3 regions of the Psychrobacillus sp. NPDC096426 genome follow, and region 3 is predicted to be linked to each of the others. Evidence: riboswitches for the same ligand, from Rfam matches in the RefSeq annotation. Region 3 holds a riboswitch; each other region holds the start of a gene.
The links. Region 3 has a riboswitch for lysine ahead of ACIQYS_RS01270 (aspartate kinase). Riboswitches for the same ligand answer to the same signal wherever they lie in the genome.
Positions count from the first base shown of each region.

Region 1 (10,124 bases), on a different contig from region 3:
TTGTAACGTCTTTATCGTTAAATAAAATTGATCCATCGGTTGGTTGATAAAGTCCAGCAAGCATAAATAGTGTTGTACTTTTCCCGCAACCACTTGGTCCTAATATAGAGACAAGCTCTCCTTTAGGAATAGTGACAGATAATTGGTTTACTGCGGTTGTATTGTTAAATTTCATAGAAATATTATTTAGTGTAATGGTCATCGTAATGCTCCTTTGATTATTTTTGTGTAGCAGTTCAGTATAGCAGTGAAAGTGCATTTGAAAATTGATGTAGTGTAAAGATTCAATTAACGTTGTGTAAATAAAAAAGAAGAGTTGATAAGCTCAACTCTTCTGAAGGTGTAATTTATAGTTTTTTTCTTAACTTGACTACCAAATAACCTTCCAATTATGATTGATCGTTGCTTTTACTGTTTGTCTTTCGCGTATATAATTTACAAGTATTTCTGTCATATCCATTGGAATATCTTTGATAACGGATTTATCTTGGAACATCATAAAGTTTCCTCCCCCACCAGCGCGGTAATTATTCATCACAACATCGTATTCACCGTCTAACTGTATAGGAGCACCTTTAACATTCAGTGTGGTAACCCGTTTTCCAACCGGATTACGAATGTCCAATACGTACTCGATACCTTCCCACATATCATAGTTATAATGTTGCGGCTTTGGATATATATAAGAAGGGTTTACTTCTAGCGAGCCTTCTTCATTCAAGGTAAAGTATTGTGCACTTTGTTCCAACGCTTCTTTAATATCCTTACCGGACAGGCGAAGAACCTTTAGTGTATTCGGGAACATGTAATTAGAAATAATGTCACGCATCGTTACATTTGGTTCGAATCCGGGAGTTGCATTGTTAAACATAGAGGTGTTGGAAATTTCTACTCCAGCAATGTCCATTTGTACGTTGTTTATAAATTCGATAGCAGCATGGTCACTTGTTCGAACTAAAAGGGGATCCTTTATTAACATATCGCCTTCGATCTTTCCAATTGGTTGATCCAACCACTTTTGTGTCTCTTCTTCAATGCTAGCAGTGATTTTTAGCATTTCTTCATCTGCCTCTACATCGTCTACTACTAATAATTCGGATGTTTTATGCATAATTTCATTTTCTTCATTTAGCGTTAGCACAATTTTACCTATCATTTGTCCATTATTAGATGGTTGAACAATTTCTATGCCATTAATATTGCCAGTCAACGAACGATGTTGGTGCCCAGTGAGCAAAACGTCAATTCCTTCGATCTCTTTACATATAGCATACCCTTGATTTTCCCCGGTTAAGTTTTCAGTTGGTTCGCCAGTTTCGAGATCCCGTTCAAAACCACCATGATAGGAAACAATAAGTACATCTGGATTTTCTTGTTCTTTTATATACGCAACCCATTTTTTGGTTTCTTGAAGGGCATCATGAAATGCTAGACCTGCGATATTTTGTTCGTTTTCCCAATTTGGAATGTAATGAGTTGTGACGCCTAATATAGCTATTTTTGCGCCTTCTACTTCTTTTATTATATAAGGGCGACCAAAATAGGGTTGTTTTGATTGTTCATCTACAATGTTTGCGGATAACCAAGGGGAGTTGGATTCATCTATCGCACGGTTTAATACGTCCATGCCATAGTTAAATTCATGGTTTCCAATAACCGACGCATCGTATTTCAAGTGATTTAAAAGACTAATCATTGGGTTAGGTAGATCTTGTAAAAATTGAACATAATAATAGGTTAGAGGCGTTCCTTGGATTAAATCTCCATTATCGATCAGGATTAATTGGTCATCTATAAGGCGTTCCCGATGTATGACTGACGCTATTTTCCCTAGTCCAACATTTGCGTTTTCATTATTTCCATAGTTTATAGGATAGACACTACCGTGAATATCGCTTGTTTGCAGTATCGTTATTTTTTTCATGAATCATTTTCGCCACTTTCTATAGAGAGTTTCATTCATCATAACAAAGTTTTGAAGGAAACTTGCTTGGTTTACAAAAAATTTACAGTGAATATCTCGGTAAAAATTTGTCTGAAGAATTAAAAGTAAATAAGAGTAGCCAACCTATCTTAGGCTGGCTACTCGATTCTTTATATATGTGGAAAAATGTTGAGGTATATAGGTTGGAGGAACTACGAATGAAAAACCAATCAAATGACCAGCATACTATAAACACAGCTTCACCAAAAGAAGTGTGCATATAGCGTGAAACGAATCAAATGCCTCGTCAAAAAGGCAACATGGAAATCAGTCGAGAAAATGAATGGCGGGCTGATCGATTGGTTAATAGAAGTTAAAGAGGTAATCTATTTTTACCTATTAAGCAATGTAATCTTCCTTAGGAATGTCTGTAGGGGTTTCACCTTTGCTATAGTACTTTCCTTTAGTAGAAATTGCTAAAATAACCGTAAGTATAGATGCTAAGATCGCTGCAAAAAATGCCGCGGTACTTTGCAAAAATGATCCCATATATCCTAATGCAGCTATCGTTCCTAATCCACTAGAGATAAGTAGAGAAACGACTCCAACAGGATTCCATTTATATAAAAACTCGTGTCGAGCTTCATAATAACGTGGTCCAATTTTTAATAGCTTTTTCACAATCATTGCGTCGGTAACTAATATAGTAGCCCAAGCAAGTAAAAAGACTCCTTGGAACGTCATCGCCGTATCTAGATGATCTACAATACCACAAAGCATTAAGCCAATCGCAACTAATCCAGTGACAACTACCCAAAAGCGTCTACCTGGTGTAAATTTAAAAATGTTTTCGAAGAAATTAGCAAGGGATAAGGAACTACTGTATATATTTGTAACGTTTATTCGTAATTGCGTTAACATCGTGAATAACACGCCACCAATACCTAAAAGCAGAACGATGTAAACACCTGGATTTGGTTCACCTAAACGAACACCAAACCATATACCAAGTCCACCCATTACGCCAAAGCAGAAAATTTGGGGAACAAACCCAATGGCTAAAGATCCAAATTTAATATCTTTTGGTTTAAGAAAACGTGCGTAATCCGATGATAGTAATGCTGTAAGACCCATTATTCCATGTTGCATTCCGATACAAAGCAATAAAGCTTGTCCACCCATTTGGACACCTTCTGGCATATATGTCCAAAAAGCTCCATCATAAACGGAAGGTTTGTAGAATGACATAATAATGGCAGCCACTAAAAAAATAACGAAAATCGGCAATGACCACTTTTGTAGTTTATCGAGCTGTTTGACTCCAAACCAATTTAATGGAATAACGATTAATCCGAAGAAAATGATTAGAGCCCATTCTGGTAGTACGGGGAAAAAGGTGTGAACTGCGGAAACTAAAATTAGACCTTCAAATGCACAGTACATGATGAAGTTTGTTGCATAAATGAATGAGGTTAACGATGCACCTATGTAACCAAAACCTCCACCCCTAGATAATAAATTGACATTCATACCGGATTTTGCTGAAAGATAAGCAATGAATGTTCCGAGTATACCAGCAACGATTATCGCATATATGGAGGATATGATGGCATTGATGGCTCCGAATTGGAGTGCCATAACGCTTCCCATTTGAAAATAAAAAATTGCCGTTGCGATACCAAAAGTGATGTTAGTAATACTAAACCAACCTGCTTTTCTCTGATCTCTTGGCACTCTGTCTAGTGAGTAATCATCTTTCATTTCTTCTGACACTTTGTGATCTGCGACTTGGACAGATCCCATAATATCAACTCCCTTTTTGTATATAAATTTGACTTCCATTTTTGTTTATATATTCGTATCCCAATTCATTCATCCTCTATAATACCAGAAAAAGCAAGGGTTTATCAAATTAAGTGTTAAAAGAGGGGGAGTTTATAGCTAATTTTACGTAGTATAAACAATAAATAATACTCACTAAAAGTAAAATATTGGATGAATTTTTGAGGGGAGACCGGTTGACACATAGTACCTGATGTTGTAGACTATGAACAATAATTAAATACAACCTCACTTAAACAGTGAGGTAGAGGCGCGATATTTATTAGTCCTTAGTGGAGTTTGAGAAGCAATGATGCTAGGGAGAAGGAAATATCGCCGAAGTTTGTAAATATTTCTCCGTATTACATGCTGGGTCTGCAGTGAACAATTGCAGGACTGTCCACTTTAAACGTCCCGGTTTATCGTGGTGTGCTATCTCATTTGGGTAAAGTAGAGGATTTAGGGCAACTATACAAATTGCGACCTGAGTTCATCTCAGATCTTTTTTGTAGGTTGTCCTTTTTTATTGTTTTTAAACATAAACTAAAAATAAAAGGAGAGAAATACAAGTGAAAAACAAATTAGCATTATTAACAATATTCATATCTGTCGTGCTATTTTTAGCAGCATGTGGAACGGATAATACAGAAAAAACGGGATCTTCTTCACAAGAAAGTGATAATACATTTACAGTTGGCTTGGAAGCTGGTTACCCACCGTTTAACTGGACTCAGCTTGACGATGCAAACGGTGGAGTGAAAATCTCTGGAAACGCAGAATACGCTGGTGGATACGATGTAGAAATCGCTAAAAAGATTGCAGAAGGTTTAGGGAAAGAATTAGTTGTTGTCAAAACAGAATGGGATGGATTAGTACCATCATTACAGTCAGGTAAAATAGATGCAATTGTTGCAGGTATGTCACCAACGGCAGAGCGCAAACAGTCAATCGATTTCTCTGATAATTATTACACATCGAACTTTGTAATGATTGTTAAAAAAGGCGGACCATATGAAAATGCTACATCTATTCAAGACTTTAGTGGAGCGAAAATCACTGGTCAATTGAATACTTCCCACTATGGTGTTATTGATCAAATCAAAGGTGTCCAAAAACAACCAGCGTCTGATAATTTCTCTGCAATGCGTGTAGCTTTGGAATCAGGTGTGATTGACGGGTATGTATCCGAGCGTCCGGAAGGTATTAGTGCTTCCGCTGCAAATGAAAATTTTGCAATGGTTGAATTTACAGATGGATTTGTTGCGGATGAAGAAGAAACAGCAGTAGCAGTTGGTCTTAAAAAAGGTAGCGAATTAACGGACAAGATAAATGAAGTATTGGCAAAGATTTCGGAAGAAGAACGTCAAGAAATCATGGACAAAGCAATTCTAAATCAACCAGCTGCTCAATAATGAAGACGAGCGAACCGGCTGCGACTTATTGCAGTCGGTTTTGATATATAAGGGAGTGAAAGTATGAGTATTGAGTGGATTATAACGATGGTTATTAATAATTGGCCACTGTTTCTTCGCGGAGCAGGTATGACACTCTTAATCTCCATAATAGGTACAATCATCGGTGCGATTATCGGTTTATTAGCAGGTGTTATTCGTACAATACCAACACCTGAGAGAAAAGTTAAAAGAGTTTTATTAAAAATAGTCAATATTATTCTATCAGTTTATATAGAGTTTTTCCGTGGAACACCAATGATTGTACAAGCGATGGTTATATTCTATGGGTCCGCAATGGCGTTTGGAGTAGATATGGACCGAACTGCAGCAGCTATCCTTATTGTATCCATTAATACAGGAGCGTATATGGCAGAAATAGTCCGTGGTGGAGTGATTTCTGTTGATAAAGGTCAATTTGAGTCGGCTCAAGCAATCGGTATGAATCATGTACAAACGATGCTTCACGTTGTATTACCACAGGTTATTCGAAATATTTTACCTGCAACAGGCAACCAATTTATCATTAATATTAAAGATACCTCTGTACTAAATGTAATAGGGGTAACGGAACTATATTTCCAAACTAAAACAGTTGCGGGAATGAGTTTCAAATACTTTGAACCATTTTTCGTAGCATGTATTTTGTATTTCGTTATGACGTTCACGGTAACATTAATACTACGTTATTTTGAAAGAAAACTAGATGGACCGGAAAACTACAGCATGATTGGTCAACCGGCACAAGTAGCTTTAACAAATACGAAAGAAAGCTAAGACGAAGGAGGAGCAATAATGGAAAAAGTAATTGATATACAACATTTAAGCAAATCCTTTGGAGCACGTGAAGTACTAAAAGACATCGATTTCTCTGTAAACAAAGGAGAAGTGGTTAGTATCATCGGTTCGTCTGGATCTGGTAAATCCACGCTTCTTCGTTGTATTAATCTATTAGAAAAACCAAGTGGTGGTCAAATTATTTACAATGGTGAAAATATTTTAGACGACAAACACGATATCCACGCTTATCGTACAAAGTTAGGGATGGTTTTCCAACAGTTTAACTTGTTTAACAACCATAATGTGTTGAGCAATTGTGTCGTTGGACAAATAAAAGTGTTAAAACGTTCTAAAGAAGAAGCAGAAAAAATAGCGATGAATTATTTAAAGGTCGTTGGGATGGATCAATACGTAAATGCAAAAGCAAACCAGCTATCTGGAGGGCAAAAGCAACGTGTGGCAATCGCTCGTGCACTTTCGATGGAACCAGACGTGATGTTATTTGATGAACCAACATCGGCACTGGATCCTGAGATGGTAGGAGAGGTTCTAAAAGTCATGAAGGAACTTGCTGAGTCAGGGCTTACGATGTTAATCGTTACGCATGAGATGGAATTTGCGAAAGAAGTTTCTGACCGTGTCGTGTTTATGGACAAAGGAGTTATTGCAGAAGAAGGAAGCCCAGAGCAAATTTTCAATAATCCTACACAAGAACGTACGAGAGAGTTTTTAAAACGTACATTAAAGTAAAAAAGGATATGACATCCATTTATGTTGAATCGTAAACGGATGTCTTTTTTTATAGAAAAAAAGTACGTAACCTTTTAGGGATAATGCGCCTTAAGATGACCGCTAGCCTTCGCACTTGCCGCACCTTGCATGAGCCAACTCGTGTTGCACACGAGTGGGTCTCATGACTGCGGCTCATGCGGCCCGGCGCGCTGCGGCAAAAATATTCGGCTTATTTTCATAGTGAAGACTCTTCCCGATAATGCGTAATATTTCTTACTGCTAGTATGCTAAGTAAATAGCAAGCTCTACTGGATTGTAGCGGAAGGGCGGCGACTCCAGTGGGATCAAGTGAGTAAGATGAGACTTCACAACGTACGCGCAAGCGTCGGTGAAGGCTCATCACTCACCCCACGGAAAGCGTCCGCCCTGCACGGAAATCCTAGCGGTAATCTCCTTAAGACGTATTATCCCTACACTGTCTACTTGTTATTATTCATTTTTCTATATTAATTGTAAAACATAATTGAAATTTACGCCCAACTAATTCATTATTAATAATAGACAGTCTTTTACCAAGAATTTGTGTAAAAGAAATATACTCAACGAAGGAAGAAACTTGTGAGAGAAGAGAATATTACTCGTATAAACTTAGACGGTAAAGAAATAATATTAATCGGAACAGCGCATGTATCTAAACAAAGTGCAGAACAAGTAAAAGAAGTAATTGAAGCAGAAAGACCAGATTCTGTCTGTATAGAACTAGATGACCAACGATATCAATCGGTGATGGAAGGAAGCAAGTGGAAAGAAACAGACATCTTTAAAGTGATTAAAGAAAAGAAAGCCACATTGCTTTTGATGAATCTAGCAATATCCTCTTTCCAAAATCGTTTAGCAAAGCAATTTGAGATAAAACCTGGGCAAGAAATGATTCAAGGGATTGAATCTGCTAAAGAAACGGGAGCAGAGCTAGTGCTTGCAGACCGCAATATTCAAATCACCTTTTCTCGGATTTGGCATAACCTTGGATTTATGGGGAAAGCACAACTACTTAACGGAGTAATCTTTAGTATTTTTAGCAAGGAAACAATCTCAGAAGAAGAACTAGAAAAAATGAAAACGCAAGATACGTTAAATGCCGTTCTTGCTGAATTTACGGAATCTTTCCCTAAGTTAAAGACTCCTTTAATTGATGAACGAGATCAATATCTAGCTCAAAAAATAAAAGATGCTCCAGGAAATAAGATAGTTGCTATATTAGGGGCTGCTCATGTCCCGGGTATCACGAAAGAAATACACAAAGAACATGACCTAGAAGCGTTGGTCGAGATACCTCCCAAATCAATTGTGCCTAAGATTATAGGATGGGCAATACCGGTCCTTCTTATCGCAATTGTTGTTTACACCTTTTTAGCCAACCCTACTGCTGGGTTAGATCAAGCTTTAAGTTGGATACTGTGGACTGGTACTACGGCAGCTATCGGAGCGGCTATTGCTTTGGCACATCCGCTTGCTATACTATCTGCTTTTGTGGCAGCACCAATTACTACATTACATCCTCTAATAGCATCTGGTTGGGTATCAGGGATTGTGCAAGCATATATTCGTCGTCCTAATATAGGGGACTTTGAAACTCTTTCGGAAGATGTATTTACGATAAAAGGTTTTTGGCGTAATAAAGTTACACGTATTTTATTAGTAGTCGTTCTAACTAATTTAGTTGGATCTTTAGGTACACTCTTAGGCGGCGCAGATGTTATTCGCTTATTCTTTAAAAATTTTTAAAAATCATAAAAGCCAGCTATTCCAAAGGATAGCTGGCTTTTCGTATTAGTTTTTCTTTTTAGTATCTGTTTCTTTGTCGTCTAACTTAAATTCTTCTGCTACTTCATCCACGATATCTTTTGTAGAGTTTTTGAATTCTTTTAACGTTTGTCCTACCGCTTTACCTAATTGAGGTAGTTTAGAAGGTCCGAAAACGATTAAAGCAATAACTAAAATGATGATTAACCCTGGTACACCGATATTTGGCATGGGATGTTCCTCCTCGAATAATAGGTTATTTTGCTAATTTTTCTTCCTCAAGTGCTCTTTTTGCTAGTTGTTTTTTATACGACCAGCTAGAAACAAGAATACTTATTTCAAAAAGTAATAGTAATGGAACAACGATGATAAAATCAGAGATAAAGTCTGGTGGTGTGATAGAAACTCCCACTACTACTAGTATAAAGTATGAAACCTTTCTCATTTTTCTCAATCGATCTGGTGTTATTATACCCAACTTTGTTAGGAATAAAATAATAACTGGCAATTCAAAAACAATGCCTACAGGAATAATTAAGTTAAACATAAATGTAAAGTATTGTTGCATTCCATAAGTTTCTAAAGCTCCTATAGAATCGTTGATACTAGACATAAAGTTCAACATAAGAGGAAAAAGAATAAAATAACTAAAACTTATCCCTGCTAAAAACAAAAAGAACGAAACGGGTATAAAGAAAATTGTTCCTTGTGCTTCTTTCTCCAATAAACCTGGTTTTACGAATAACCAGATTTGATACATTGCAATGGGTAAAGTGATTAAAATAGCTAAAATTAGAGCACATTTAACATAAATCATAAGACCATCTGTATAACCAAACACGTTCCATTCAACATGGGCGGCTGTAGGTTGTTTTTTTATAAAAGTTAATGTCTTTGGAGCAAGCCAAAATCCTAATGCAAGTGAAAGGATAAATGTTGTTGCTACAATGATAAGCCTTTTTCGTAGTTCTGTTAAATGTTCGACAAGTGTCAATTCTGGTTCTTGTGTCATTAGGTTTTACCACCCCATCTTCTCAAACAAAGTGAAGTTTGCTTTTATTTTATTAGAATTCATTTAGTCAAAAATAGATTTTACAGTGAGTAATATAGACTTACGTCACCTTCACATTATACTCTTTCCAGTGAATTTGTAAATAAAAGTACCCGCTATTTACTTAATAATTGATAAAAAACTCCTAAATTGCTTTATACGGCAATTTAGGAGTTTTTGATTTAGCTTTGAGCAACTTCGTCTTGGTAAACTGGTACCCAGCCTTCTGTTGTGACGAAGATTCGAACTGCAACTACTTTACGATCTTCCGAAAGTGTAAAGTAATGCGTAATATTTTCAGGAACAGAAATCAGGTCCCCAGGTGTTAAATGTACTTCAAAGAAACGCTCATCTTTTCCTTGGATGATAAACACGCCATGGCCGCTTACAATATAGCGCACTTCGTCGTCTGTGTGAATATGCTTGCGTTCAAAGTTTTTCAAAAGTTCATCTAAGTTAGGATTAGAATCAGATAACGAAATTATATCGGATGCTTGATAGCCACGACGTTCTGAAATGTCATCAATCTCCGTTTGAAAAGCTTGTAGAATTTCCACTTTTT
Region 1 is NZ_JBIWEX010000006.1:71,293-81,416, forward strand. Features, by position in the region: gene ACIQYS_RS06825 (ABC transporter ATP-binding protein) at 1-202, opposite strand, end outside; gene ACIQYS_RS06830 (bifunctional metallophosphatase/5'-nucleotidase) at 371-1,924, opposite strand; gene ACIQYS_RS06835 (purine-cytosine permease family protein) at 2,324-3,727, opposite strand; lysine riboswitch at 4,004-4,188, shown strand; gene ACIQYS_RS06840 (transporter substrate-binding domain-containing protein) at 4,315-5,157, shown strand; gene ACIQYS_RS06845 (amino acid ABC transporter permease) at 5,221-5,973, shown strand; gene ACIQYS_RS06850 (amino acid ABC transporter ATP-binding protein) at 5,992-6,726, shown strand; gene ACIQYS_RS06855 (TraB/GumN family protein) at 7,327-8,493, shown strand; gene tatA (twin-arginine translocase TatA/TatE family subunit) at 8,539-8,742, opposite strand; gene tatC (twin-arginine translocase subunit TatC) at 8,768-9,523, opposite strand; gene ACIQYS_RS06870 (1,2-dihydroxy-3-keto-5-methylthiopentene dioxygenase) at 9,745-10,124, opposite strand, start outside.
Region 1: linked by a shared signal. The riboswitch ahead of ACIQYS_RS06840 (transporter substrate-binding domain-containing protein) and the one ahead of ACIQYS_RS01270 (aspartate kinase) in region 3 are both predicted to bind lysine.

Region 2 (10,124 bases), on a different contig from region 3:
TATTAAAGAAGCGATTATGTTAGGATTTGTCTTATCCGTCAATTGTCTTGCAAGTGGAATTGGAATAGGTGCAAATGGCATTTCTGCTATTTGGACGGTAATTTCGGTAGGATTTTTTTCGATTGTAACTGTTGGGGTTGGTAGTCATTTTGGTTATTTGCTGACCAAAACATTTATCGGTAAATATTCAACTATAATTTCTGGAATCTTACTTATTTTTATAGGTATATATGAAATGTTCGCTTAGTATACTTTTTCATTTCACTGTAACTTAACTATTACGAATGATATGATTAATATATATTGGGGGTGAACAAATGATTAAAATAGGCTTAACAGGGTGGGGAGATCATCAAGACTTGTATGTATCAACGGCAAAAGACAAGTTAAAAGATTATAGCGCACATTTTCCAGTTGTTGAATTGGACACATCTTTTTATGCAATTCCACCTATTAAAAATAGTTTAAAATGGATAAAAGAAACACCGGATAATTTTCAGTTTGTCGTAAAAGCATATCAAGAAATAACTTGTCATTTACGCGGGGACTCCCATTATGAATCGATGGAAGAGATGTATGAGCGTTACCGGGAGTCTGTTCTTCCGTTTAAAGAAGCCGGAAAACTATCGATGGTGTTAGTACAGTTTCCACCTTGGTTTACATGTGTCAAAGAAAATGTGGAATACATACTTCGGGTGAAAGAAGAATTGAGAGATTTAGAGCTAGCTATTGAATTTCGTCATCAATCTTGGTACTCTCCTGATTTTCAAAATGGAACATTGGACTTTTTGAGAACACATCATTTGCATCATACTGTTTGTGATGAGCCGCAAGTAGGGACAGGATGTGTTCCTGTAGTTCCAATTGCGACTTCTGATAAAGTACTTGTTCGTTTACATGGTCGAAATACATATGGTTGGAATAACCCAGGAAATAATGAAAAATGGCGAGAGGTACGTTATTTATACGATTATAATAAAGAAGAGCTCTCATATACTCAAAATATAGTAGACCAATTACAGAAACAAGCAAAAGAGATAGTTGTACTATTTAATAATAATTCCGGAGGCCATGCTGCGAAAAATGCGAAAGCCTTTCAGCAAATGCTTGGTATTGAATTTGAAGGACTTGCTCCGAAACAATTAGACTTATTTGAAGGTGGGATATAATGGAGTGGATATTACTCGTAGTCGCTGGGCTATTTTCTGGTATAGTTGGAGCGTTAGTAGGTTTAGGTGGTGGCGTAATTTTAGTTCCAGCGGTGTTGTTTTTCGGTACGACACTCGGATTAATTTCTAATATTACGCCTCAAAGTGTTGTTGGACTTTCTGTAGTTATGATGATTTTTACAGGTCTTTCTTCCACACTTTCGTATATGAAAACGAAGACGGTTGATTTTAGAAGCGGATTTATCTTTTTCATCGGAAGTATTCCGGGTACAATACTCGGTGCATGGGTGAATAAGGGGCTAGATTTGCCATCTTTTAATCTATATTTTGGTATTTTACTTATTGTTTTATCTACCCTTTTACTTGTGCGTAATCGTCTAAAACCAGTAAAGTGGTTTGTGGATAATGGAAAGAAACGAACGTTTACAGATGAAAAAGACACGTATGTATATGGGTATCCTATTTGGTTTGCGTTGCTGTTAACATTTGGAGTTGGGTTTGCATCCGGATTATTTGGGATTGGTGGCGGTTCTATGATTGTACCTGCCATGATCCTGTTGTTCTTGTTTCCTCCGCATGTTGCAGTTGGAACATCCATGTTCATGGTGTTCTTATCGTCGCTTGTAAATTCGGCCATGCATATATCTCTCGGAAATGTACCTTGGCTTTATACGATTCCAGTAATTCCTGCTGCATATGTAGGTGCAAAAATAGGTGCAAAATTAAATAAAAGATTAAACTCTGATACACTTGTTTTTGCACTTAGAATCGTGCTGTTATTATTAGGTATTCGCTCCATTATCGATGGGTTATTTTAAAGTATAGAAGAGGTGTATGAAAGATGAGAGAGACAATCCATATTTATCATACGAATGATATACATAGCCATTTAGAAAATTGGCCTGCTATTCATCAGTTTCTCTTAGAGCGTCATAAAAGCCATGGACCGAACGAATCCTATTTAACCTTGGATATTGGTGATCATATAGACAGATCTAATGTGTTTACGGAAGGTACGCTTGGAAAAGGCAATGTTCAATTACTAAATAATGCGGGATATGATTATGTCACCATTGGCAACAATGAAGGAATAACGCTTAGCCATGATGACTTAAATACTTTGTATGAAGCTGCAAACTTTAAAGTGATCGTGTCCAATTTTACAGATTTAAGCGGGAATATTCCTTCTTGGGTGCTTCCTTATAAAATTCATGTTACGCACACCGGCATCCGAATTGGTATTGTAGGGGCAACTGCAGATTTCGGTTTGTATTATGAACAATTAGGTTGGCATATTCAACAGCCTATCGATCGTTTGAAAGAAACTTGTAAAGAAATAGAAAAGGACGTCGATGTGCTTATTTGTTTATCTCATTTAGGGATGTCTCAAGATGAAATCATGACGGAGGAGATACCGGAAATTGATCTGATCTTAGGTTCGCATACACATCATTTTTTCGAAGAAGGAAAAACAATAGGAAATACATTACAGGCTGCTGCAGGAAAGTATGGGGCTTATATTGGCCAAGTGACAATGGATTACGATCATCGAACAAAAAAAATCGTATCAAAGCAAGCTATGTTGCATGTTACACATACATTACCAAAACCGAAAGACTCAGATTTGCAACTAAAAAAATGGGAAGCGCTTGGTAATGAAGAGCTTTCTGAAACAGTTCTTCACAATGATACCTTATTACACAAAGAGTGGTTCGGTCCATCTGATATGTCCCGATTTTTCGGTAATGCTTTGCTTGCATTTACGAAAGCGGATTGTGCGATGTTCCCAGCAGGTATATTTTTGACGGACTTACCAAAAGGTCTGATTACAGCAAGCGATTTGCATAGATGTTTACCGCATCCAATTAATCCTTGCGTCATAACATTAACAGGCGCAGAATTATTGGAAATTGTCGAGCAATCTAAAAACGAGAAATGGCCACGTTTGGAAGTAAAGGGGCTCGGATTTAGAGGGAAATACTTGGGAGCAATTATTTTTGAGCAACTGATGGAAGATGAGCAAGGTAACATATTTATAGGTGGGGAAGCGTTGCTACTTAAAAAAGTGTATACGCTTGCTACACTCGATATGTTCACATTTGGTTATTTTTTTCCTTCCTTCAAATATGCGACGAAACAATACTATATGCCAGAGTTAATACGAGATGTAGTAAAATGGTACGGCAATCAGTTATTAAGTCAATCATAATGACCCCTCTTATTACATAGTAGTAATAAGGGGGATTTTTTGCTATTCTATCGAAAAAAAAAGCGTTTAACCATTTTTACTGCTCAGCGGAAACTAGCTATACTAATAGCGATTTTCATCTTTTCAGTTGCTGGTGTATTTTATGTTGTTAATAAACGGTTGACGCCCACATATCTAGATTATGCGGAAGTGCAAACAAATAAAATTGCATCAATGGTAATTAGTAAAGCAATTAACTCAAGAACGGCGAACGTTTTAGATGTAAACGATATTATCGAGGAAGTACCATCAACAAATGGTAGCACCAATATGGTAACGACGAAATTTAATACAGAAATTATTAATCGTGTTTTATCGGATACGAACAGTTTGGTTCAAGCCCATCTAGAGCAAGCAGAAAAAGGAAATTTATCGAGTCTACCTTATTTGGATGATATTGAATATGACAAACAAACGATGGAAGATCAAGGTGGAGTTGTGTTTTTTGTACCGATGGGGCAGGCGACGAACATCCCGCTTATCGGTAACTTAGGACCAAAAATTCCGATTCGATTTCATGTAATTGGAAATGTGCAGTCGAACGTAGTACCAACAATAACGGAATTTGGAATTAATAATGCCTATGTAGAAGTAAGTATTCATATTAAAGTAAATGTCCGAATTATTGTCCCGCTTGCTAGTAAAATGAGTGTTGTCGAACAAAATATTCCTGTTGCGATGGGATTAGTGCAAGGGCAAGTTCCTCATATTTATACAGGTGGAAACGGAACTGCTCCGTCCATTGAAGTGCCGATTCCATTGCCTGAAAAATAAAAAATCCAGGAAAGACAGAAAGAACTGTTACAATAGAGAAAATGAATAATAGGTAGAGGCTGCAGAGCTTAATAGTACTATACGGAAAGATGACGCTTATAATCGTATACGAAAGGAAGTTTTGCCGAAGCTATGTATGGTTCGTCAAACGATATTTAGTTGGGGTTATTTTAAAAAAGAATAACACTGTCATTTATATGAAAAGTATAAATGATGAGCTACAAAGGATAAATAATCATTTTTATGCTTAAATTCAATAGTGGAAGCCAACCTAGTGCATATGTAGGTTGGCTTTTTTATATTTTGAGGAGGAACAGGTTTTGGAAAATACGATTTTTTCTTTATTGCCACCGTTATTAGCAATTATAATGGTGCTTCTGACAAAAAGGGTGATATTATCCCTTGGTGTTGGAATTGTTACCGCAGCATTACTCGTAAAGAATTTTGCTCCGGTGGATACTTTAATACTGCTATGGGAATCATTTAAAACTTCTTTTTGGGACGAAGGGATAAATGCTTCTAACATTTATATTTTACTCTTTATCTTATTGCTTGGTGTAATTACTGCATTTGTTAGTTTATCCGGAGGTAGCGCTGCATTTGCTGCATAGGCGGTCAAAAGGATTCGAACTCGCCGAGGGTCTAAATTACTTACAGCGTTTTTAGGTATTATTATTTTTGTTGATGATTATTTTAATGCGTTAGCAGTTGGACAAATTGCAAGACCTATTACTGATTCGCACCGTGTCGCCAGTTTCTAGTTGGGGCGCTTTTTTAATCAGTCAGATCGGTGTTATTTTTGCGACACATGCCGTAACTGCATACACACCACTTGAGGCATTTATGTTAATGGCTCCGATGAACTTTTATGTGGTTGCAACGTTAGCTATTGTGTTTTTTATTGCTTGGACCGATTTTGATTTATTTGAAATGAAAAAGCATGAGAAAAAAGCGCTCGAAACAGGAGAACTGTATGATTTGAGTAAACCTAATCCGGGAGATCTACAAGGAAGTTTTCCAACTAATCATTATGGGAAAGTTATAGATTTAGTATTGCCGATTATTGCATTAATCGTTGTAACGTTAGTTGCAATGTTATGGACAGGTTTTAAACTTTCGGGATACATACTTAATCTGTTTGTCATTTTTGAATTTACAGATGTTCCATTTTCTTTAATGCTCGGTGGTTTAATAGCAACGATTTTAGCTATTGCACTGTATGTACGCCAGTTTAATAAAAATCCAGATGCTAATTTTAGTTTAGTAAGGAAAGCTTTCGTTACAGGAATTCGTTCAATGCTTCCTGCTATTTTTATCTTAATATTTGCGTGGTCATTGTCGTTTCTTATTAATGCGCTAGGAACGGGAGCATTTTTAGCAAAAATCGTAATGGATAATAATATTCCAGTAGGAGTCATTCCATTTTTGCTTTTTGTATTAACCGCTGTGATGGCTTTTGCAACAGGATCTTCTTGGGGATCATTCGGAATTTTGCTTCCAATAGGAGCTAGTATTATTATGGAGATAGAGCCAGCATTATTATTACCGGTTCTTTCAGCAGTTTTAGCAGGAGCCGTTTTTGGAGATCATTGTTCACCTATTTCAGATACAACGATTATGTCTGCAACGGGAGCCGGGGTGAATGTCATCGATCATGTGATGACACAATTACCTTATGCGATTATTAGTGCAATCATTGCGGCAATAGGCTATCTAGTTTTAGGATTGACAGGCTCGGTAATAGTAGGAATGCTTTCTGTGGTGGCTATTATTATAGCACTATTCATCATTTGGAATACAAAAAATAAGAGTGATATAAAAGCAAATAGTTAACTATTGAACCCCATTTTTTGCTCCAATATTCTGAGTTCAGAAGGTTGTTTGAATTCTAATAATATGGTACATTGACAACAGTGTGGTTAGTTTATAAAGAATGGGGTCGCTGTAAATGACATCTTGTAAGCCTACGAAATCAGAGCATCAACGCAAACCAGATTGGTTAAAAATTAAACTAAATACGAATGAAGACTATAAAGGTCTAAAAAAATTAATGCGTGATAATAATTTACATACAGTTTGTGAAGAAGCAAAATGCCCAAATATTCATGAATGCTGGGGTTCTCGAAGAACTGCTACTTTTATGATTTTAGGAGCAGTTTGTACACGTGCTTGTCGTTTCTGTGCGGTTAAAACAGGTCTACCAAACGAATTAGATCTAGCAGAACCAGAACGCGTTGCGGATTCAGTTGTCATTATGAATTTAAAACATGTAGTTGTTACAGCTGTTGCTCGTGATGATCTTAAAGACGGTGGTTCAGAAGTATTTGCCGAAACGATTCGAGCAATCCGACGTAAAAATCCATTTACAACTATTGAAGTATTACCTTCTGATATGGGAGGTATTGAACAAAATATCCGAAATATCATGGATGCGAAACCAGATATTTTGAACCATAATATCGAAACGGTACGTCGATTAACACCAAGAGTTCGAGCAAGAGCAAAATACGATCGCTCCCTTGAACTACTGCGTCGTGCGAAAGAGATGCAACCAAGCATCCCGACGAAATCTTCGTTAATGTTAGGTTTAGGGGAAACGTATGAAGAGATTTTAGAAGTAATGGACGATTTACGTGCTAACAACGTAGATATTATGACAATAGGCCAATATTTGCAACCAACGAAAAAACACTTACCTGTACTAAAATATTATTCACCTGCTGAGTTTGGTGAATTACGTAAGATTGCAATGAGTAAAGGGTTCTCTCATTGTGAAGCAGGACCGCTCGTAAGAAGTAGTTATCACGCGGATGAGCAAGTAAACGCCGCTGCAAAACAAAGACAAGCGCAAGGCGAGGAACTTCTAGCTACGAAGGAATAGCTAATGGGTGGTGATGGAATGATAGTTGCAGAAGGATTTACATATGAACTAATAGAAAATTACCGAGATGCATTTAAAGAAGATGCATTTTTGGACCGATATAGCGAGATTCTCTCAAAGTATGACTATATTATGGGAGACTGGGGATATGGTCAGCTTCGTCTAAAAGGATTTTTTGAAGATCGAAATCATAAAGCGACATTTGATACGAAAATTAGTACAATGAAAGATTATTTGTATGAGTATTGTAATTTTGGCTGTGCGTATTTTCTGATCAAAAAAACGGGAGTTGCACCGAAAGTAAAAACGACCGTAATAGATGAAACAATAGAAGAAAACCTAGAGCAGGATCATTTATGATCTTCCTCTAGGTTTTTTAATACTTTACATTTGGTAAGCAAAATATTCTCTTTTGCTCGTAATAGGAGTAATGTGTCTTAAATGGCTTTATCAGGTGACCTCTGCGATTTCCGCCGGGTGAGCGATGAGCCATCACCGCCGCTTGCGCGTACGTTGTGATGTCTCATTTGCTCACCAGAGGAACGAAGGCTAAGTGCGCCACATCGTGTGGCAACGCCTTCGTGACCAACATCCTGTTGGCCTCCGCTAGAGTCGCCGCCTTCCGCTGCAATCACCCAAATATGCTAGCTAATTAGCGTTCAGCTAAACAAAACAAAAAGAAATATTAGAACCCGCTGAACGAAGGCAAGAGTGGCATCTATCACTATATGAAAGTGAACATGAGCTTCACTATGTTATGAATTAATATATAATGTATATTTTCGTAATATTAATGGTCGTCTCCTATTAGGTAAACTCTTTGATAGGGGAAATGGTCGCTTCCCTTATAGAACTAGTTGCTTTTAAAGATCAGTTTGTTGCTCTTATCCACTTACTGGATAAATTTTCACGAGATTCTTACTAATAATAGATTTTACTCTTTGATTCTAATAAAACTTTTGGTTTATAAAGCGAGAAACTAATTAGTCAGCAAGCTCCTTTGATTTTCGCGGAAGGGCGGCGAATCCAGCGGGATGAAGTGAGACAGATCAAACTTCACAGCGCACGCGTAGCGTCGGTGAAGGTTCATCGCTCCCCCGTGGAAAGCGTCCGCACTGTAGCGAAAATCATTGCGGACATTTTTATTCAACTTGCTAAGACGCATTATCCCTATAATGCGATACGATAAAAATTGAGTCTTCGTTTTATGGGATAGTAGCTTTCTAGAAGCTCTCGCTGGCAAAAAGAGGCACTTAATTTATTAGTTTAGTAATTCTCTTAAATAATCTCTTAATTCTTCTGCTTCTACTTCTGATCTATTGTAAACATGCTCTAAATAGCCTGGTTCTTCTAAATCATCTGGTCCAAGTATTGCTGCTCTACCATATTGAATATCCATTACAAGCACTTTTCCAAAAAAGCGGGAACTTTGTAAAATAGCTAAATCATATCTTTGTGAATCTCCTGTAAAACCAACGAACCTCGTTTTTGTATCTTCCACATCATCGTATAAAAAAAATCGCTCCATCTTGTGACACTCCTTCCTGACTACGAATTATGGTACTATAGATTAGAGGTATATATCAACTGAACATGACTCAGGAGGCTTTCCAATGTATTTTGTAGATCGAAAAAAAATTGCTGAGACAATCGCACATATGAAGAAGTTGTTAACACTAATAGAAGGTAATACAGACTGGCATGCAGATGAACATTCTAAATTAGCTTTAGAACGTGTAGGTCATAATATGATTGAGTCCATTATTGATGTTGGAAATTCGATGATTGATGGTTTTATCATGCGTGATCCAGGTGGTTATGATGATATTATCGACATTTTAACAGATGAAAAAGTTATTCCACATGAGATGGATGCCCCACTAAAAGAAGTAATTGAATATAGAAAAGAGCTAGTACGTCAATTTTATGCAGTAGATCATAAAAAACTTGAAAATATACTTGTATCAAATATATCTTTCTTAAAGCAATTCCCAACGCAAGTTGAGAATTATTTAGTCCATGAATTGGGACCAGTTTCTGCTTTTTTACCGGAGGATTCGAATGTTAAACTATAAAGCTTATTTCTTGGATCTGGACGGAACGGTTTATAAAGGAAAAACCCCTATTAAGGAAGCGGTGGATTTTGTTCATTATTTACAAAATAACGGTATCGACCCTTTTTTTGTAACGAATAATTCGTCAATGACACAGAAACAACTGCAAGAAAAAATAGGGAAGATGGATATTCATGTGGACACAGATCATATTATTTCTTCTTCCATTGCGGCTGCGAATTATATAGAGGAACATTTTCCTAAGAAATCGGTGTTTATGATCGGAGAGAGTGGATTACAAGATGCGTTGGACGCGAAGCAAGTAGCGCGGTCAGAAGATATTGCAGATGTAGTAGTGATGGGAATTGACCGCTCTATTACTTATGAGAAGCTTGCAACCGCATGTCTTTCTATTCGAGCGGGAGCGGCGTTTATTTCGACAAATGGGGATCATGCTTTTCCAGATGAAAGAGGATTAGTACCGGGAAATGGTGCTTTTACAAAACTAGTAGAATATTCTACTGGTGTAGAGCCAATATTTATGGGTAAACCAGAACCATATATGCTAACGTTTATCCAAAAGAAATACGGGTATAAAAATGAAGAGATGATTATGATAGGTGATAATTATCTTACGGATATTTTAACTGGTATTCATATGGGCATTCATACAGCGCATGTGAATAGTGGGGTAACTCGAACAGAGGAAGTTCAAATGAAACCCTCGCAACCGACTTATTGTTTAGAGTCTTTACATGAATGGATAAAGTAAAAAGAAAAGAAAATCCACTATTAAAATAGCGGATTTTCTTCAATATATGCATATATTTTTTTCACAAGATCTTCTGGAGAATCCCCTTCGACAACATCTCCATTTACGATTGCAAGTAAAGTTTCGGAGCATAATGAACAATGACTGAGGCAGCCATATTCAAGTACATCTAAGTTAGGATCTTGTTCTAAAATGTCAAAAGCTTCTTGAGAACCATTTGCAAGGT
Region 2 is NZ_JBIWEX010000015.1:15,264-25,387, reverse strand. Features, by position in the region: gene ACIQYS_RS13435 (manganese efflux pump MntP) at 1-247, shown strand, start outside; gene ACIQYS_RS13430 (DUF72 domain-containing protein) at 318-1,169, shown strand; gene ACIQYS_RS13425 (sulfite exporter TauE/SafE family protein) at 1,169-1,987, shown strand; gene ACIQYS_RS13420 (bifunctional metallophosphatase/5'-nucleotidase) at 2,011-3,378, shown strand; gene yunB (sporulation protein YunB) at 3,418-4,191, shown strand; lysine riboswitch at 4,237-4,420, shown strand; gene ACIQYS_RS13410 (hypothetical protein) at 4,512-4,802, shown strand; gene ACIQYS_RS13405 (Na+/H+ antiporter NhaC family protein) at 4,909-6,024, shown strand; gene lipA (lipoyl synthase) at 6,140-7,072, shown strand; gene ACIQYS_RS13395 (YutD family protein) at 7,091-7,432, shown strand; gene ACIQYS_RS13390 (DUF3055 domain-containing protein) at 8,334-8,600, opposite strand; gene ACIQYS_RS13385 (DUF86 domain-containing protein) at 8,686-9,147, shown strand; gene ACIQYS_RS13380 (TIGR01457 family HAD-type hydrolase) at 9,134-9,898, shown strand; gene ACIQYS_RS13375 (YuzB family protein) at 9,919-10,124, opposite strand, start outside.
Region 2: linked by a shared signal. The riboswitch ahead of ACIQYS_RS13410 (hypothetical protein) and the one ahead of ACIQYS_RS01270 (aspartate kinase) in region 3 are both predicted to bind lysine.

Region 3 (10,124 bases):
ATAATAGAATGAGTGAACAGCTCATTGTAGAGACTGTTGAGAAAAAGCAAATCACAACAGTCTCTTTTTTTATATTTTATTATATAAATTGAATTGTCATTCATTTTTCTTTATAATTAAAATATGAATGTTCCAACTATTATGAAATAAGGGGGCAAAAGAATGACAGAGAAAATTTGGCTTTCCCAATATCCACCCGAAATTCCACATACGCTTACCTATGAATCAATTCCAGTACAAGAATATCTAACAAGAACGTATAACAAATTCCCGGAAAAAATAGCAATACATTTCATGGGGAAAGATGTCACGTACAAAGAACTTTATGAATCTTCATTGAAATTTGCGAACTATTTACAGATGATTGGCATTCAAAAAGGAGACAGAGTGGCGATTATGCTACCAAACTGTCCGCAAGGGGTTATTGGTTATTATGGTGCTTTATATGCAGGGGCAATAGTAGTGCAAACAAATCCATTATATACGGAACGTGAAATCTCTTACCAAATGAAAGATTCTGGTGCAAAAGTAATTTTAGCATTAGATATTTTATATCCACGTATCTCGAAAGTAATAAAAGACACGGAGCTTGAAAATATTATTTTAACTGGCATTAAAGACTATCTACCTTTTCCTAAAAACTTAGTGTATCCATTCATCCAAAAGAAACAATATGGATTCAGTGTGAAGGTGGAACATCGAGGTATCAACCACTTATTCCCTGAAATAATGAAAGTTGCAAAAGCAGAGCCGATAGCAATGCCTTTTGATTTTGAAGAAGATGTTGCACTTTTACAATATACAGGTGGAACTACAGGATTTCCAAAAGGTGTTATGCTGACGCATAAAAACTTAATATCAAATGCATCGATGTGCGATGCATGGTTATATAAATGTAAAAAAGGCGAAGAAAGTATTCTAGGTATTTTGCCCTTTTTCCATGTGTACGGGATGACGACTGTATTAATATTGGCTGTTATGTTAGGTAATAGAATGATATTATTACCGAAGTTTGATGTGGAAACGGCACTTAAAACGATTGATAAGCAAAAGCCAACTCTATTTCCAGGAGCGCCAACGATTTACATTGGGATATTAAATCATCCAGAGGTACAAAAATATGATTTATCTTCTATCGTAGCTTGTTTAAGTGGATCTGCCGCGCTACCTTTGGAAGTTCAAGAAAAATTTGAGCGAGTAACGGGTGGTAGATTAGTAGAGGGGTATGGATTAACGGAAACTTCCCCTGTATCACATGCGAATTTGATCTATAGTGATCATCGTGTGAAGGGATCTGTTGGTATACCATGGCCAGATACAGATGCAGCTATTTTTAGTTTTGAGTCAACAACCCCACTTCCTCCAGGGGAGATTGGAGAAATAGCAGTTAAAGGTCCACAAGTCATGAAAGGATATTGGAATCGTCCAGAGGATACAGAAATGACGATGCGTGAAGGTTGGCTTTTAACAGGAGATTTAGGATACATGGATGAAAACGGTTACTTTTATGTGGTGGATCGGAAAAAAGATATGATCATTGCGGGTGGATATAATATTTATCCACGAGATGTGGAAGAAGTGTTGTATGAACATCCTGCAGTTCAAGAATGTGTCGTAGCGGGAGTACCCGATGCATATCGTGGTGAAACAGTAAAGGCGTACATCGTGTTAAAAGAAGGAATATCTGTGACAGAAGATGAATTAAATAAATTCTGTCGTGAAAATCTAGCTGCTTTTAAAGTACCTAGAATCTATGAATTTAGAAAAGAGCTACCTAAAACAGCGGTTGGAAAAATTTTAAGAAGAACACTAATAGCAGAAGAAAAAGAAAAGTTAAACCAAGTAGCGCAAGGTTAAGTTTCTTAGTGTTGTTCCTAGTGGACGCCAAATGTTTTTTATTCCGTTAATATAGCTTTGTATGTTGACAGTACTGAAAATTAAATATAATATAAAAATGTGAATGAATAATCATTCATATTTTTTCTTTATTCAAGCAAGAAACTATAATCCTCGTTGAATAAAGATGAATCTCGGCGTAATTGATCATTTGGTGGTGAATTCATTGAAAAAGGAAAAGCCAAAATATAAGCAAATTATAGATGCAGCCATTATTGTTATTGCAGAAAATGGATATCATCAGTCACAAGTATCCAAAATTGCTAAACAGGCTGGTGTAGCAGATGGCACTATCTACTTGTATTTTAAAAACAAAGAAGACATATTAATCTCCGTATTTGAAGAAAAAATGGAAGTATTCGCAGAAAACTTAAAGCAAATAATTGAAATGGAAGCGAGCGCTTCTGAAAAACTATATAAAATGATAGAAAATCATTTTAGTGTACTTGCAAGTGATCATCACTTAGCAACTGTTACTCAGTTAGAGTTGAGGCAGTCGAATTTAGCCCTACGCTTACGTATTAATGCCATTTTAAAAAACTACTTAGTACTTCTAGATTCTATTTTAAAAGAAGGTACTGAAAATGGAGAATTTACACAAAAGATAGATATTCGGTTAGCAAGACAAATGATTTTTGGTACAATAGATGAGACGACAACTACTTGGGTTATGAATGAATATAAATATAATCTTATAGACTTGACCCCAAAAGTACATCGTCTATTATTAAATGCTATAAAAGAATAACAAAGGGGAGAGTTGCGTAAATGGGATTTTTGTCATGGGAAATCGTAGGCGGTGTAGCTACTGTCACACTAAATCGTCCACCAGCAAATGCACTTGCAAGAGGGGTTATTTTAGAAATTAATGACTTGTTAGATGCAGTTGAAAATGATGATGCTGTTCGTGTTCTGTTGCTTAAAGGAGAAGGGAGATTCTTTTCTGCTGGTGCAGATATTAAAGAATTTACTTCCGTTTCCACAGGTGAAGAATTTTCTGAATTAGCTGAAAGTGGACAAATGATCTTCGAAAGATTGGAACGATTTTCGAAGCCGGTCATCGCAGCGATACATGGAGCTGCACTTGGTGGCGGTCTAGAATTAGCGATGAGTTGTCATATACGGCTCGTTTCGGAAAATGCTAAACTCGGGCTTCCAGAATTACAGTTAGGGTTAATACCTGGTTTTGCTGGAACACAGCGACTTCCGCGCTATGTTGGATTCGCAAAAGCAGCAGAATTGCTGTTAACGAGTGAACCAATAAGTGGGACAGAAGCAGCTAGAATTGGTTTAGCAAATCATGCATATCCGGAAGAAGAGTTATTTAGTCGTGCACAGGAACTTGCGGCCAAAATTGCAAAGAAAAGCCCTATCGCTGTAAAAGCGGCATTAGAAATGCTCCAATATATAAAACCAGCCTCTTATTATGAAGGTGTGCGAGCAGAAGCAAATGTTTTTGGAAGCGTTTTTGTTTCAGAAGATGCAAAAGAAGGTATTTCTGCATTTTTAGAAAAAAGAGAACCGGTTTTTAAAGGGAAGTAATTATACGCTAGGGGAGGATAACAAAAATGAATATTTATGTTTTAGTGAAACGCACATTTGATACAGAAGAAAAAATCGTCGTGAGTGGCGGTAAAATCCAAGAAGACGGAGCAGAATTCATCATCAATCCTTACGACGAATATGCGATTGAAGAAGCAATTCAAGTTCGCGACGCACACGGTGGAGAAGTAACTGTTCTTACTATGGGCGGAGAAGATGCGGAAAAACAACTTCGTACAGCACTTGCGATGGGAGCTGACAAAGCCGTTCTTATTAATATAGAAGATGATGTAGAAGAAATGGATCAGTTCACAGCTGCTCATATCATTTCGGAATACTTAAAAGATAAAAACCCTGATTTAATATTAGCTGGTAATGTTGCGATTGATGGTGGATCTGGACAAGTTGGCCCACGTGTTGCTGAAGTTTTAGGTATCAACTACGTAACAACTATTACAAATCTTGAAATTGATGGAACAACTGTAACGATCAAACGTGATGTGGAAGGGGATACAGAAATCCTTGAAACATCTTTACCGCTATTAGTTACAGCACAACAAGGGTTAAATGAACCACGCTACCCTTCTTTACCAGGAATTATGAAAGCGAAGAAAAAACCTTTAGAAGAAGTAGAACTAGATGATTTAGATATCGATGAAGATGATGTAGAAGCAAAAACAGAAACACTGGAAATATATTTACCTCCTAAAAAGGAAGCAGGAAAAGTATTAGAAGGCGAGCTAGCTGAACAAGTGAAAGAGTTAGTTCACTTACTCCATTCGGAAGCTAAAGTCGTTTAATGTTATTTTAATTAATACTCAAAATGGGAGGAAAAGAATATGTCTAAAAAAGTATTAGTACTTGCAGAGGCGCGTGAAGGTGCTCTACGTAATGTTTCTTATGAAGCTATTGCTGCTGGAAAACAAATTTCAAATGGTGGAGAAGTTGTAAGTATTCTATTAGGAGATTCAGTGAAAGATTTAGTAGCTGAACTTGGCAAATATGGAGCGGATCGTGTAATTACGGTTGAACATCCACATTTAAAACAATATACGTCAGACGGTTATGGACAAGCATTGCTTGCAGTTATTGAACAAGAAAATCCAGAAGCAATCGTATTTGGACATACGGCTCTTGGAAAAGATTTATCTCCAAAAATTGCAAGTAAATTGCAGGTTGGTTTAGTATCGGATGTAACAGCTATAGAAGGAGAAGGTGATGCGGCCGTTTACATTCGCCCAATCTATTCTGGGAAAGCATTCGAGAAAGTGAAAGTGAAAGACGGTATCGAATTCATTACGGTTCGCCCAAACAATATCGCACCACTAACAAAAGATGAAAGTAAAGTTGCGGATGTTTCGGCATTATCAGTAGATATTACAAACCTTCGTACAATTATTAAAGAAGTAGTTCGTAAATCATCTGAAGGGGTAGATTTATCCGAAGCGAAAGTTGTCATCGCTGGTGGTCGTGGAGTGAAAAGCGAAGAAGGGTTTGCACCATTAAAAGAGCTTGCGGACGTTCTAGGTGGAGCGGTTGGAGCTTCTCGCGGGGCATGCGATGCCGATTACTGTGATTATTCCCTTCAAATTGGACAGACTGGTAAAGTTGTAACACCAGATCTTTATATTGCTGCAGGGATTTCAGGTGCGATACAACATTTAGCTGGGATGTCGAATTCGAAAATTATTGTAGCGATCAATAAAGATCCAGAAGCAAATATTTTCAAAGTAGCAGACTACGGAATCGTAGGGGATTTGTTCGAAGTTATCCCAATGCTAACAGAAGAATTTAAACAACTAAAAGTAAATGCGTAACAAGGACTCGGCTCATTTTTAGAGCCGAGCTTTTACTTGTAAGCTAATATGTAGATGTAGTAATATGAGTCTGCTATAATCTATTTATAGTTAACCAAAGGAGGAATTTTTAAATGGCAATAGTTCACGGAACAGATCAGACTTTCTCACAAGAAATTGAGGAAGGGTTAGTATTAGTAGATTTTTGGGCAACATGGTGTGGGCCTTGTAAAATGATTGCTCCTGTACTTGAAGAAATGGACGCTGAAATGAGCGATAAAGTAAAAATCGTTAAAGTAGATGTGGATGAAAACCAAGCAACTGCTAGTCAATTTGGTATTATGTCTATCCCTACGCTAGTATTATTTAAGGATGGTCAACCAGTAGACAAAGCTGTTGGTTTCCAACCGAAAGAAGCGCTAGTTCAATTTGTAGAAAAAAACGCATAATATAAAACCGGGTCCTCATAAGGTGCCCGGTTTTTTTAAACGGGTGATAAAATGAATGATTTAATACAACAAAAATGTGCCATATTACCAGATGATCCTGGATGTTATTTGATGAAAGATCGACAAGGAACCATCATTTATGTAGGTAAAGCGAAAATATTAAAAAATCGTGTACGTTCCTATTTTACCGGTTCGCACGATGGGAAAACACAAAGATTAGTACAAGAAATAGTTGATTTTGAATATATCGTCACATCGTCAGAGCTTGAAGCACTAATACTTGAACTTCATCTCATTAAAAAGCATGATCCAAAATATAATATTATGCTAAAAGACGATAAAACGTATCCATACATTAAGATTACAGCCGAAAAAAATCCCAAACTGATTATTACAAGACAAGTAAAAAAAGACAAAGGTAAATATTTTGGTCCTTATCCAAATGCGCATGCAGCTAATGAGACAAAAAAACTATTAGATCGAATATATCCATTGCGAAAATGCGCGAAATTACCGGATCGTGTTTGTTTGTATTATCATTTAGGGCAATGCCTTGCTCCATGTGTAAAGGAAATAGAGGATTCCACATATAAAAAGATGACAGATGAAATTACGAGCTTTTTAAATGGTGGCTTTACACATGTCAAAAAAGAATTAACTAAAAAGATGAACGAAGCGGCAGAAAATCTAGAATTTGAACGGGCAAAAGAATATAGGGATCAAATTTCCAATATTGAAATGGTTATGGAAAAACAAAAAATTACGATAAACGATTTTACGAGCCGGGATATTTTTGGTTATTCAGTTGATAAAGGCTGGATGTGTGTCCAAGTATTTTTTATTCGACAAGGAAAACTAATTGAAAGGGATGTTTCGCTTTTTCCTTTGTATCGTGATCCAGAAGAAGAGTTTTTAACATTTTTAGGCCAGTTTTATGCAAAACCAGAACATATTAAACCTAAAGAGGTGTACGTACCTAATAATACGGACGTACAATTAGCTTCTGAATTATTAGAAATGAAAGTGATTACTCCTCAAAAAGGATTGAAAAAAAACTTAGTAAACCTCGCGGAGAAAAATGCGGTACTTGCTTTAAGTGAGAAGTTTCATTTGATCGAAAGACAGGAAGAGCGGACGATAGGTGCAGTGGAGGAGCTAGGTAACTTAATGGGAATTGCAACTCCAAACCGAATGGAGGCATTCGACAACTCTCATATACATGGTACAGACGCTGTTTCAGCCATGGTTGTATTTGTAGATGGAAAAGCATATAAAAAGGATTACCGAAAGTATAAGACGAAAACTGCTGCAAAGCATGATGATTACGGAGCGATGCGAGAAGTAATTCGCAGAAGATATACACGTGTATTAAAAGAAAATTTACCTTTACCTGATCTAATTATTATCGATGGTGGAAAAGGTCAAATAGAAGCAGCTCGTGAAATTTTAGAAGACGAATTAGGATTAGAAATACCTATCGCTGGACTTGCAAAAGATGGAAAGCATCAAACGTCTCAGCTTCTATACGGAAATCCAATTGACATCATTCCGATGAAGCGGACGAGCGAAGCATTTTATTTACTACAGCGTATACAAGATGAAGTGCACCGATTTGCTATTACATTCCATCGTCAACAAAGAGGGAAACATACGATTGCTTCCTCTTTAGACGGAATAGAAGGAATAGGTCCAAAACGAAAAAAAATATTATTAAAGCACTTCGGATCGATCAAGAAAATGCAGGTCGCGACGAAGGAAGAATTTATTGAAGCAGGGCTTTCTAGTAAACTAGCAGAAACGATGCTTGAACATTTTCAGAAAAAGTGATTGTCTTCTGAATTTTCTTGTGTTATGGTTGATACAATTTAACATTCACTAACATAAAGTGAAGATAGAGGTGCGAATTGACAAGAGTACTTAGCGGGAGGATGAAAGGATCCGTTGATCGCTAAACGAAAGGGTCATTTGCCGAAACCTAGAATAGCTTTTCCTATTCTAGGTTGGTTCTGCATTGAAGAAATGTAGAATTGTCAGAATTCAGTATTCTGGAGGGCTATCTCACATGGACATTATTTGACCGTGTATGAGACAATGCTTTTCACAATATGTGGAAAGCATTTTTTAATCCTTACAGATAAACAAGGGAGCAGATATGCGTGAGTAAAATTGTGATGAAATTCGGTGGTTCTTCTGTGGCAACTACAGAAAAAATTGCAAATGTGGCAAAAAGAATAGGTAAAGAGAAAGAAAAAGGACATGATATCGTTGTTGTCGTATCAGCTATGGGAAAATCCACAGATGAGTTGGTGAATTTAGCGAATGAAATAACGGACAATCCATCTAAACGTGAAATGGACATGTTACTATCTACAGGTGAACAAGTGACGATGGCATTACTTGCAATCCAGTTAAATACATTAGGTTTCGATGCAGTTTCTCTAACAGGCTGGCAAGCGGGACTAGTAACGGATCATGTATTTAAAAATGCAAGAGTGGAAAAAATGGATGATACTAAAATTAATTCATTATTAACAGAAGGTAAAATTGTCATCGTCGCGGGCTTTCAAGGAGTTACTAGTAATGGAGAAATAACAACCCTTGGAAGAGGCGGATCAGATACGACTGCAGTCGCGATTGCAGTGACGATTGAAGCGGACGTATGTGATATTTATACCGATGTGGAAGGGGTATTTACATCGGATCCAAGGTACGTTACAAATGCTAGAAAGCTAGAACAATTAGAATATGATGAAATGCTGGAGCTTGCGAACCTAGGTGCTGGAGTACTCCATCCAAGAGCAGTAGAATTTGCAAAAAACTATAAAATACCACTTAGAGTTAGATCTAGTTATGGAGAAGATGAAGGAACAGTATTAAAGGAGGAAGTAGATGTGGAAAATAATTTAGTAGTTCGAGGGGTAGCGTTTGAATCGGATATTGTGCGACTAACAATTGAGTATGATGTACCATTTAATGGATCATTAGCATCGATTTTTACGACTCTTGCAGAAAATCATATTAACGTTGATATTATTGTACAATCCATTGTAGATGGAGTAAGACCTGCCGTTTCGTTCTCTATTAAAAAAGAATCGTTAGCAGAAGCAATTACCGTTTTAGAAACGCATAAAAAAGCACTTGGTTTTACATTTGCTGACTTTGAAGTAGGATTAGCAAAAGTTTCCATTGTGGGTTCTGGAATGGTTTCTAATCCAGGGGTTGCTGCTCAAATGTTCGATCGACTTCGTAAAGAGAATATTCCGGTGAAGATGGTAAGTACATCAGAGATAAAAGTTTCTGTCGTTATTCCTCAAAATAATATGATAGAAGCAGCTAATGCATTGCATGATGAGTTTGACTTGGCCATTAAGCAATAACGGAACAAGAAATCCAGCTTCAAGGGTCGTGACATTGTTACGACTCTTATTTGCGTTGCACAAAATAGGAATAATATGTAGTAGCTAGTTACCGCTTGGAGATCCGTTGCAGGGCGGCCGCTTTCCGTAGGGTATGAGCCTTCACCGCCGCTTCCCGTACGTTGTGAAGTCTCATTTGTCTCATTTGATCCCACCGGAGTCGCCGCCCTTCCGCTCCAATCCACGGAAATTTGCTTACTTATCAGTAATGACTTGCTAAAACTAACTATTATGCAGTTTTTCAAATGTGTGTGTCCAGAAAATAGCGATTAAGGCAAATAAACCGTTCATTGAAAGCAACCAGTTATATTCGGATAGCAACTAAACTAGCATGAGAACAAACTAATTGCTGAAAGCAACCAACTCAGAAAACAACAGGTTTACTTGAAGGGATACGACGATGAATACGAGGATCCACTTCAATAAACGGCTGAATGTAAGCCTTTATTTTAGTAAATGCAGTAAATGCCCTACTAATTTGTAGACAGCATTTTCTATTTAGGGTAAATAAATATTTGGTGTAATGGATCTCACTGCTAACTGCAGAAGCCAAATTAGCAAGAAATTACCATTGATTGAAGCGTAAAGTGGCGACTCCGGCCGGATGAGTGAGGTAGATGATCCATCACAACGTACGCGTTAGCGGCGGTGATGGATCATCGCTACCCGGCGGAAAGCGTCCACCTGAAGCGAAAATCATAGCGGTTACCTAATAGAGCTCTATACGACGCATTATCTCTATAATGTGGCGAATTATCCTATCCATGTAATATTGCGAAATTGCACTATGATATTTCCTTTAAAAATGTTTGTAAGCAAACTGCTTATGAGCATTCATTGTAACTCTTGGACAATAAGAAAAGCATAGAATGACTTTAATAGCCATTCTATGCTTATTTGGTAACTCTTGGATCCCATTTTACTTGAAAGGAAACAATTCCATTTTTTTTTGGTTCTTCATCGAAGCATTCAGTAAAATAGCCGCCAATTTTCTGTTGTTGCTCCGCTAAAAAGCCAGCTTCTAA
Region 3 is NZ_JBIWEX010000001.1:256,363-266,486, reverse strand. Features, by position in the region: gene ACIQYS_RS01305 (long-chain-fatty-acid--CoA ligase) at 163-1,857, shown strand; gene ACIQYS_RS01300 (fatty acid metabolism transcriptional regulator FadR) at 2,063-2,644, shown strand; gene ACIQYS_RS01295 (enoyl-CoA hydratase) at 2,665-3,438, shown strand; gene ACIQYS_RS01290 (electron transfer flavoprotein subunit beta/FixA family protein) at 3,465-4,238, shown strand; gene ACIQYS_RS01285 (electron transfer flavoprotein subunit alpha/FixB family protein) at 4,278-5,255, shown strand; gene trxA (thioredoxin) at 5,369-5,683, shown strand; gene uvrC (excinuclease ABC subunit UvrC) at 5,735-7,510, shown strand; lysine riboswitch at 7,568-7,747, shown strand; gene ACIQYS_RS01270 (aspartate kinase) at 7,840-9,060, shown strand; gene ACIQYS_RS01265 (YslB family protein) at 9,993-10,124, opposite strand, start outside.